DNA from 3 places in the Rossellomorea sp. FS2 genome. Region 3 is predicted to be linked to each of the others. Evidence: riboswitches for the same ligand, from Rfam matches in the RefSeq annotation. Region 3 holds a riboswitch; each other region holds the start of a gene.
The links. Region 3 has a riboswitch for cobalamin ahead of ACNA6I_RS08420 (ribonucleoside-diphosphate reductase subunit alpha). Riboswitches for the same ligand answer to the same signal wherever they lie in the genome.
Positions count from the first base shown of each region.

Region 1: another riboswitch for cobalamin. It lies ahead of ACNA6I_RS04950 (ABC transporter substrate-binding protein); the one in region 3 lies ahead of ACNA6I_RS08420 (ribonucleoside-diphosphate reductase subunit alpha).
Region 2: another riboswitch for cobalamin. It lies ahead of ACNA6I_RS00235 (hypothetical protein); the one in region 3 lies ahead of ACNA6I_RS08420 (ribonucleoside-diphosphate reductase subunit alpha).

Region 1 is NZ_JBLRVS010000001.1:920,886-924,161, forward strand. Features, by position in the region: gene msrA (peptide-methionine (S)-S-oxide reductase MsrA) at 1-453, opposite strand, end outside; gene ACNA6I_RS04945 (PadR family transcriptional regulator) at 482-1,036, opposite strand; cobalamin riboswitch at 1,203-1,385, shown strand; gene ACNA6I_RS04950 (ABC transporter substrate-binding protein) at 1,491-2,441, shown strand; gene ACNA6I_RS04955 (FecCD family ABC transporter permease) at 2,404-3,276, shown strand, end outside.
Region 2 is NZ_JBLRVS010000001.1:33,160-36,435, reverse strand. Features, by position in the region: gene ACNA6I_RS00245 (biotin transporter BioY) at 1-147, opposite strand, end outside; gene ACNA6I_RS00240 (ABC transporter substrate-binding protein) at 243-1,205, opposite strand; gene ACNA6I_RS00235 (hypothetical protein) at 1,171-1,713, opposite strand; cobalamin riboswitch at 1,849-2,032, opposite strand; gene ACNA6I_RS00230 (hypothetical protein) at 2,161-2,493, shown strand; gene ACNA6I_RS00225 (YwqG family protein) at 2,748-3,276, opposite strand, start outside.
Region 3 is NZ_JBLRVS010000001.1:1,619,404-1,622,679, reverse strand. Features, by position in the region: gene ACNA6I_RS08425 (SurA N-terminal domain-containing protein) at 85-855, opposite strand; cobalamin riboswitch at 1,390-1,571, shown strand; gene ACNA6I_RS08420 (ribonucleoside-diphosphate reductase subunit alpha) at 1,716-3,276, shown strand, end outside.

The sequences.
Region 1 (3,276 bases), 700 kb from region 3:
TTTGTAGAAGTCCTGATGGTAGTCTTCAGCAGGATAAAAAGTGGATGCTGGAAGAATCTGAGTCACGACCGGCTGTTTGAACCGACCGCTTTCTTCAATCTGTCTTTTTGTTTCTTCTGCTGCATTCCGCTGTTCTTCATCATGATAAAAGATGGCCGTACGGTATTGATCACCGCGGTCCTGGAATTGCCCGCCATCATCCGTTGGATCGATTTGTGGCCAGTACAGCTCCAGAAGCCGTTCGTATGGGAAAAGCTCAGGATCAAATGTAATCTGAACCGCTTCATAATGACCGCTGTTTCCTTCTTTGACTTCTTTGTATGTCGGGTCCTTGATGTGACCCCCTGTGTAGCCGGAAACGATTCCGTGTATACCTGGGAGCTCATCGAAAGGCTTCACCATGCACCAGAAGCATCCTCCCGCGAATGTTGCCAAATGTGTATGTGCACTCATCAGTTCTTCCTCCAAATCATAGTAGTAGTCAAGATTCCGTATCCTCAGGAAGGGAATGAATCTCCTTGATTGCCCAATCACACCAGTCGACATACATCTGCGCGTACCTGATCCCATACTCTGCCGTCAAATACTCTCCAACCTGCCCATAACCGGGCTTATTGCCCTGAAACATTTGTTCCTTCCACTGCCCGGTCCCGGTGACCACCATTTCGTTATGCGCCTTCATCCGTTGAAGGAGAGAGATGGCTTCTTCTTTTGAAATGACGTGAAAGGCAGATGTCTTGATCAGGAATTCATCCTTGATCTTGGCTGGTTTGCTCTTTGTATGAATCATCCATTCTATCAGGTGGCGTTCTCCGTCAGGGGTGATGGTATATACCTTCTTATTCGGGCTGCCTTCCTGATAAACGATGTCATGAGTGGTAAGGTGCTCTTCCTCCATCTTCCCGAGTTCCTTGTATACCTGGGAGTGGGTCGAGCTCCAATAGTAGATTTGCTGGGTTTTGAATGTATGGAACAGGTCGTAGCCCGTCTGAGGTTGCTTGGCCAATAAACCGAGCAATGCATATCGAATAGACATAAAAAAACTCCTTATCATGTTGACGCGCTGGGCCATTGAATCTCGTAATAAGGTCCATTATATCATGAATGGGCTCTCAAAGCCCTTCCAAGACGGCGCTCGAGCTGCAGGATGTGAAAAAAGATTCACTATCCTTGTAAACTTGTGTATAATTCTCAGTGGATAATCTTACATAAAGATCATGGGTGAAGCGCTTGACGCCTCATAATAGGGAAGCCGGTTCAATTCCGGCGCGGTCCCGCCACTGTAAATGGGTTTGCTCCTTCAACGCCACTGTTTCGATGAAATGGGAAGGCGGAGGAGCGCATACTCATGAGCCAGGAGACCTGCCCATGTTCTGATCACACCGATCTACGCGGATAGAAGGGTGTACGGTGCTTGATGCATTTTACACTAACATCCCTGTTGAAGGGATGTTTTTCTTTCGCCTGGAACGAACAAGGAGGAGAAACGATTGAAACATTCAATCAAGATCGTATTAGCCCTGTTCCTAGCGCTTGGATTATTGACAGCATGTGGAACGACAGACAACAAAGCAGAGGAAAAATCCTCTGAAAAAAGCAGTGAATCCGTATCCGAACCGGTCACGGTAGAGGACGCACTCGGGGATGATATCACCCTGGAGAAAGCACCTGAAAAGATTGTCACCCTTATCCCAAGTAATACGGAAATCCTTTTTGAACTGGGACTCGGTGAAAACGTCGTCGGGGTGACCGATTTTGATAACTATCCGAAAGAAGCTGCAGATATTGAGAAGATCGGCGGAATGGAATTCAATGTCGAGAAGATCGTAGGGATGAAACCCGATCTCGTCCTTGCCCATGAATCCACGGCTGTATCAGCAAAAGCCGGTCTGGACCAGATCAGGGATTCCGGTATTCCTGTTTATGTCGTACGTGATGCATCCAGCTTTGATAAAGTCTATACGACAATCGAGAATATCGGAAAACTTGTTGGGGAAAATGAAAAGGCGGAAAAAGTCGTTTCAGACATGAAGGATGGAATTGAGTCCATCAAAGAAAAAACCGCTTCTGTAAAAGATAAGAAAAGCGTATATGTGGAGGTTTCCGGGGAACCTGAGATCTATTCCACCGGCAAGAATACCTTCGTCGATGAAATGCTTGCAACCATCAATGCCGACAATGTGATGGGAGATCAGGAAGGATGGATCAATGTAAGTGAAGAAGACGTCCTCGCAAAAAATCCTGACGTCATCATCACGACATATGGTGAGCAAGCCGTTCAACAAGTCCTTGATCGCAGCGCGTGGAAGGATGTACAAGCCATCAAGGACGAAGAAGTGCATGATGTGAACACCGATCTTGTGACGCGTTCAGGTCCAAGGATCGTAGAAGGAGTAGAGGAAATTGCCAAAGCGGTCTATCCGGAGCTATTCAAAGAATAAAATTTGGATCAGTTACGCTGCGTCCCTTGCTTTCCTTATCATCTCTATCCTGGTAGCCATCTCTGTCGGTACGATCCGGGTCCCGTTCATGGATATCCTCCAGATCATCGGGGCAAAAATGACTGGAAGAGCTGTACCGCCCGAGGTAGATCAGATGTTCATTAATATCGTTTATTCCATCAGGCTTCCAAGAGTCCTGTTGGCCCTGATCGTAGGAAGCTCCCTTGCTGTTGCGGGAGCTTCTTTTCAAGGTCTCTTGCGGAATCCCCTTGCCGATCCATACACGTTGGGTGTTTCCTCGGGGGCATCAGTGGGGGCGGTGGTCACGCTCTTCTTCCATTTGACGATCCCGTTCATCGGTCCGTTCACGCTTCCATTTTTGAGTATCCTGTTTTCCGTCGTGACCATTTTTATCGTCCTATGGTTTGCCCAAAAGGTCGAAAGGACGATGAAGGTGGAAACGATCATCCTGACCGGCATCATCTTCAGTTCGTTTCTGGGGTCCTTCATTTCCCTCATGATCGCACTAACAGGGGAGGAATTGAGGCAGATCATCGGATGGTTGCTCGGGAGCGTGTCCATGAGAGGATGGGAGTATGTGGGGATCGTCCTGCCATTCTTCGTGGTCGGCGTCCTCTTGCTGCTGCTCAATGCCAAAGAGTTGAACGGGATGAGCTTCGGGGAGGATCAGGCTCGCTACATCGGGATATCAGTCCAGAAAAGGAAGCTGCTGATCCTTATCTCCGGAAGTATACTCACGGGCGCGGCTGTAGCCGTTTCGGGTACAATCGGGTTTGTCGGCTTGGTGGTGCCCCACTTCCTTCGCAGGATCGTC
Region 2 (3,276 bases), 1.6 Mb from region 3:
AATCGTCGCCGTCAGCCCCACTGCCAACGTCTGCCCGCTGATCGGCACGAGGGGCAGGGGAATTTCGATTTGCGCAAAGATTCCCGTGATCGCTGCAAACACCCCGCACTGAATAATCATTCTCAACCTGTCTCGATCCATTTCCATACACCCCTTGAAATATGTAAACTTAATTATATTATTAGTTTACATATTAAAAGCGAGTTTGAAAAGGCTTTCTTTTACACTATTTTGAATGAATTCTAGAAAAGGTCCGGATAAACAGCCTTGGCCGTGATTTCGACTGCCTCACCGATCCTCGGGCCCGGTCGGGACATGACATCGGAATCAAGATAGATGACCCGGTCATCCTTTACGGCGTCGATCGTGTCCCAGCCGGTCCTGGATTTGATTTCATCTACGGGATTTTCCACATAGTTCACCGTTGTCAGAATGGTCGCAGGATTCCGTTTGATGATTTCTTCTTCCCCGAGCTTCGGCCAGCCCTCCTGATCGGCAAATACATTATCCACACCAGCAGCCTGGAGGATCTCCTGCTGGAAGGTCGTTCCACCCGCCGTATAGATCTCAGGAGCGGGGCTGATTTCAAAATAGACTTTTTCTTTTTCGTCAAGTGCCTGGACTTTTTCACCGACATCGGAGATTTGTTTCTTCATCCCTTCAATCACTTCGTTCCCCTTCTCTTCGGCCCCCATTACCTTTGCCACCTGTTCGATATCGCCGTAAACGTCGTCAAAGGTTTGGGCAGACTGGATGACGAAAACCGGAATGCCCGCATCTTCAAGCTGCTTGATCCCTGCATCATCACCTGTTGTATAGGCGATCACGACGTCTGGGTCCAGGGAAATCACTTTTTCCGCATTGACGGTCATGGAATCGGAGATGACCTCGAGATCCTCCACCTCCTTCGGATAATGATCGAATTCAGTCACCCCGACCACTTTATCCCCTGCCCCTACGGCATACAGGATCTCTGTGTTGCTCGGTTGCAGGGAAACGACGGTCTCCGGAACCTTTTTGAACGTGACTTCTTCCCCGCGGTCATCCTTGACGCTATAGACAGTTGACTTTTCTTCTTTTTTTGTTGATGCTGTTTCTTCACCGGTCCCACATCCTGATAGAATGAGACCAAAGCTGATGAACAATCCGATCCATGCATGTTTTTTCATCTCACTGTTCTCCCTTGCCTGATTTTGATAGTCCATAGGACTTGCTGATAAAGGGGATTTCTTTCACCCCTTCACATTTATTCACATACACGGCCATGACGAACAGGACATTTGCCAGCAGATGGGCATATTTGAACAGCAGATTGTCCACTTTCTGTTCGAGGCTTACCTTATGGAGGGCCCTGACCGATTTCTTCGCTTCGCTCCTGCACGTATGAAGGACCGTAGCCGCGTAGCATCCCTGAGGAAGCAGGAATGTTCGGATTTCCTCTTCCACTTCGTTCACGTACGTGTCATACAGGTCGCTCAATCGCTGCAGATCCTGGAGGGAGATGGCCATCTCCCCCCGCACCGAACCATTCAGGTGATAAGCCATCTCGCAAAGATAAAGCAGATCTTCACGGACTGCCCCCTCTGTCAATGAAGAAGCCTGACCGATCCTCGTTGCCAGGGAATCCGTCCGGATCTCGAAATCGACCGTCGACTGGGACTCCCTCATATACGGATAACAGATGTATCTGAAATCCTTTTTCCCCACGTTCATCCTCCCTTTCTTCTCTTTTAGTGAATCACCGATCGTACCGGAAACGGGCATAAAAAAAACCAGCCAAACGGCCGGCAATCATCATCAAAATAAAAGATGCATCAAGCCGCACCATCCCCTTAACTTCCGAAGAGCATAATACGATGGAAATCAGGCAGGTATCCTGGCTTGTGCATCATCCTACTTCAAGGCCCTTCCCGTTCATTGATGGAACAGTGGGTTTTTCCTTGGTTCGTCAGCACTTACAGTTGCGGAAACAGCTCCGGTTTTTCACCGGATTCCCTTTATGCGCGAGCGCACCTGATTTCTGCGAAGGTCTATTCACTTAAGGACCATTATACCATGTGAGCCCATATGGAGTGTCCCTATTTTTTCAAATCCCTTTCATGAACCTGTCCGTATCTGAATAGGAATGAATAGGACAAACAAACAAGAAGGGATGATGGCATGAAATGGTTGATCCCACTGAGCTTCATATCCCTGCTGCTGGCAGGGTGCGGAAGTGAAGAAAAGAGCTACGAGTTGTGTGGATACGGGGATATGCTGGTGTTGAACGGGAAGGGATATGTGCTATTGCCTGTCAAGAAGACGCTCACCCTCGACGGGAAGGCAGGGGAGATCAAGGAGAAGATCGGGGATGAGTTCCATCCTGAAAAAGACTACACGGCGAATCATCTGAAGAAGGGGACGGATCTTTATTATGTAAAGGACCACAGCACCTATCTCATCGCCAAGACTTCTGACGAACGATACCTCCTCTATGAAGAGATTGAAAAATGACGAGCACGATCAGTGTAGGTTCTTTATGCCGCTCATGATTTCCGTGCAAGACTTCGCTTTCCACGGGTAGCCCGTGAGCCTCCTCGGCGGGCCTGCGGGGTCTCACATTAGCTACTCTCCCGCAGGAGTCTACGTCTTGCACTCCAATCAACCGCTGGAATCAATGAAATTCTTTTGTTCCAAAAAATTAAAAACCCGAATTCACTAGCCTGATCGTAGGCAAATGAATTCGGGTTTTGCTATGCCGGCTCGTCTTATGAACAATCCCAGTTATAGACCACATTGCCGAATTGTTTCTTCTTAAGATCTTCTTTCTTTATGAAGAAGTTGGCAATGCCGCAGTCGCCCCACATCATGTCCACTTCATCATCCGAGTCGATCTGCAGCAGCAGCAGTGCATGGTCCTGATCTTCATACTGACGCGGATCCTCCTGTGTGAAGCCCGGATATCCTCCGATCTTATGTCCGAAGCCGCTTTGGGTTTCATAGAACTCATCCATGAGGGCGTCGGCCTCTTCCCCATCATCGGTCATGGATTCAAACAGATCCCAGCTTTCCTTCCCGAACACCTTCTCGAAGCGATAGTCGCCTGCGCTGATCGTTTCACTTGTCAATTCCGCCAGGACGGCGCCTTCCTTCGTGACAGGGAAATACACGTCATCGGGGATTTTCACGAAAGAAAAATCGGATACGAGCTCTTCTTTCGGCAGGAACGGCTCTTCTATAAATCTGATTCGGAAATCCTTTTGGTCCTGCTTCTGGTCGATATTCATTCCGTACAGG
Region 3 (3,276 bases):
CCTCCTTTCTGTTGTAATAGTGAAATACCCTCATATTCCGCTCGGAAACATAAAAAAGGACATCCTGGTGGATGTCCTTTTTTGTTAGATTTTTACGTCGACTTTTGCATCTTTCTTCAGATCTTCCACGTGTTTCACAAGCTGTTCTTGTTTCTTTTGCTGCTCAAGCTGTGATTTGATCTGCGGCTCTACATCCTCAAGTTTCGGTGCATCTTTAGAATCCTGGCCGCTTTGGCTAGTGTACTGTTCGTACATTTTTTTCACTTCGTCGTCTGTCACTTTTTCGGTCTTGATTTCTTTATCGACATATTTGGTATACTTGATGTTTTCGGCAATCTGATTTTTCAGTTCATCCATGGTGAATCCGGCATCTTTCATGGCTGCATTGAACTTTTTATCATCTTCATATTGCTTTTTGACTTCTTCGAGCTGCTTGTCCACTTCATCATCTGAAGCTTTATACCCTTTTTTATCGGCTTGTTGAAGTAGAAGTGTCTGACCTACAAGGCTATCGATGGTTTGTTCTTTAATCTGTTTGGCAGCATCCTTGGAGGTTGGGTCCTGACCCATTTGCTGATATTGCATTTGAGAAGAAGAGAGTACGTTGTTGTAGTCTTCCCCTTTGATTTTTTCATCATTTACGATGGCGACGACTTTATCGTTGTCGACTTTCTGCTTGTCCATCTTTTTTTGCATTTCTTTCATTTGTTTTGCTTGTTCTTCCTCGCTTTTTGCCTGTTCGGAGGATTTTTTACTATCATCGGATTTTTTTGCACTATCATCATTAGCTCCGCAAGCTGCGAGCAGCAGTACGGTCATAGCCGCTAAAAGGATCGTGAGTAAACGTTTATTCATAGTGATCTCCTTTCGAAACTGGGTTTCAAGCTTCTAAAGGGCATTTTAAAGGATTCCCGGAGAAAAAGAAAGTATTTGGGAGGATTAATTTCCTTGTAATTCCCTTGAAATAGAAAAGAAGCCATATAAAATGCGGGTTTATCGAAGACAAAACGTGTGACAGCCTGGTGAATGAAACATAACTGTAAGGAATTCGTGGTAAAAAAGGAGCCGCTGTCGATGGGGGTACCATCTCAGCGGCTCAAAATAATAGGGGACCTAAGAATACGGTCAAAACAACCTTCTATTGCATCATAAATGGATAACAGGATTTCCTCAAGGGAAGTCTGGCGCCATCTGGCCCGATATGGAAGGATTACATACTGTCTTGTTCTGCTCTTCTATGGAATTTAACGAAAAAAATAATTGTAGGCATAAATTCATCCTGCTTTCATTCTTTTCATTTGAGCTTCTCTGTTGTAAAATGTAGAAAGTTGGTTTAATATAAAAGACGCAACATATTGTGTTTTTCTTAAATTTCATAACAATATATTGTTTATAACCTATGATTGTGGTGTCGGATATCGACTTAAAAGGGAACCCGGTGAAATTCCGGGACTGTCCCCGCAACTGTAAGTGCAAACGAAAGAAGGAATGCCACTGTCCATCGGACGGGAAGGCCTTCGAGTAGGCAAAAAGCACAAGTCAGGAGACCTGCCAGGATTAGTACGTGTTATCTTCTTCGGGAATTGGGAGGATAGGCGAGGATTACCCTTGGCGTAGTATGCCTTGTGAATCTATCGTTTATGACTGCCCATCCTATGTGAATAGGATGGGCTTTTTTCATCCTCTCCCGACTAATAAAAGGGAGGAATATTAGTATGACATCAACCATTAACGGAACTACGGCATCCCATAGAGCGGAACGTCTATTAAGCGGGCTTCGGGAAAGCCATGAAGCATTGAATTGGGAGGAATACACTCAAAAGGTAGCCCTTTATACGGAAAATCAGCCAGGAGTGGAGGAAAAACAGCTTCTGCAGTTCTTGATCCTGTCTGCTGTTGAGCGTATTTCATCAAATGAACCTGATTGGACGTACGTGGCGGCCTCGCTATATTTGAAGAATCTCTACGCCATCAGTGCAAACGCAAGAGGTATGGAGCCTTATAAAGGCTTATATGAGCTTATCGGGACACTGACCGAGAAGAATCTGTATTCTACGAAATTACTGGATACATACAGCAAAGAGGAGATGGATCATCTCGAAAGTCTCATCCGTCCTGAACGGGATGAATTGTTCACTTACATAGGAATCGTCACCCTGTCAGAGCGTTATCTCACCAAGGATCATTCAGGGGTTTTATTCGAACTGCCGCAAGAGAGATTCATGATCATCGCCATGACGCTCTTGATGAATGAGCCGAAGGAGCACAGGCTCGTGCTTGTAGAGGAAGCCTATTGGGCCCTGTCCAACTTGTATATGACTGTGGCAACCCCTACCTTCGCCAATGCCGGCAAGAGCTATGGACAGCTCTCAAGCTGCTTCATCGATACGGTGGAAGACGATTTGCGCAGCATCTACGACAGTAATACGGACGTTTCCACATTGAGCAAGAACGGAGGCGGGCTCGGTATCTATATGGGGAAAGTAAGAAGTCGCGGAAGTGATATCAAAGGGTTCAAGGGGGTCAGCTCCGGTGTAATCCCATGGATGAAGCAGCTGAACAATACGGCTGTCTCCGTGGATCAGCTCGGCCAGCGCCAAGGGGCCATCGCCGTCTATCTGGATGTGTGGCACAAAGATATCTTCTCCTTCCTCGATACGCGATTGAACAACGGAGATGAGCGCCTTCGTACCCATGACCTGTTCACGGGCGTCTGTCTCCCTGATCTCTTCATGGAGCAGGTCGAGAATCGCGGGGACTGGTATCTGTTCGATCCTCATGAAGTGAAGACCATCATGGGCTATGCCCTTGAAGACCACTTTGATGAGGAAAAAGGATCCGGTACGTTCCGCGATAAGTACTGGGAATGTGTAAATGAGCCGGCTTTGTCCAAAGAAATCATCCCGGCGATCGATATCTTTAAGCGGATCATGATTTCCCAGCTTGAAACGGGCACGCCTTACATGTTCTATCGCGACAGTGTGAATCGTCAAAATGCAAATAGTCATAAGGGCATGATCTACTGCAGTAACCTTTGCACGGAAATCGCCCAAAACATGAGCCCGACTGTGATGGAAGAAGAAGTGGTCAAGGACGGGAAGATCATCACCTACAAAAATCCGGGAGACTATGTGGTGTGCAATCTTGCGTCCGTTTCCCTTGCAAGGACGGTACGGGATGGTCAGATGGAACGTGTCGTCACGATCGGGGTGCGGCTCCTGGACAATGTCATTGATCTCAATGATATCCCGGTCCTGCAGGCCCAGTTGACGAATG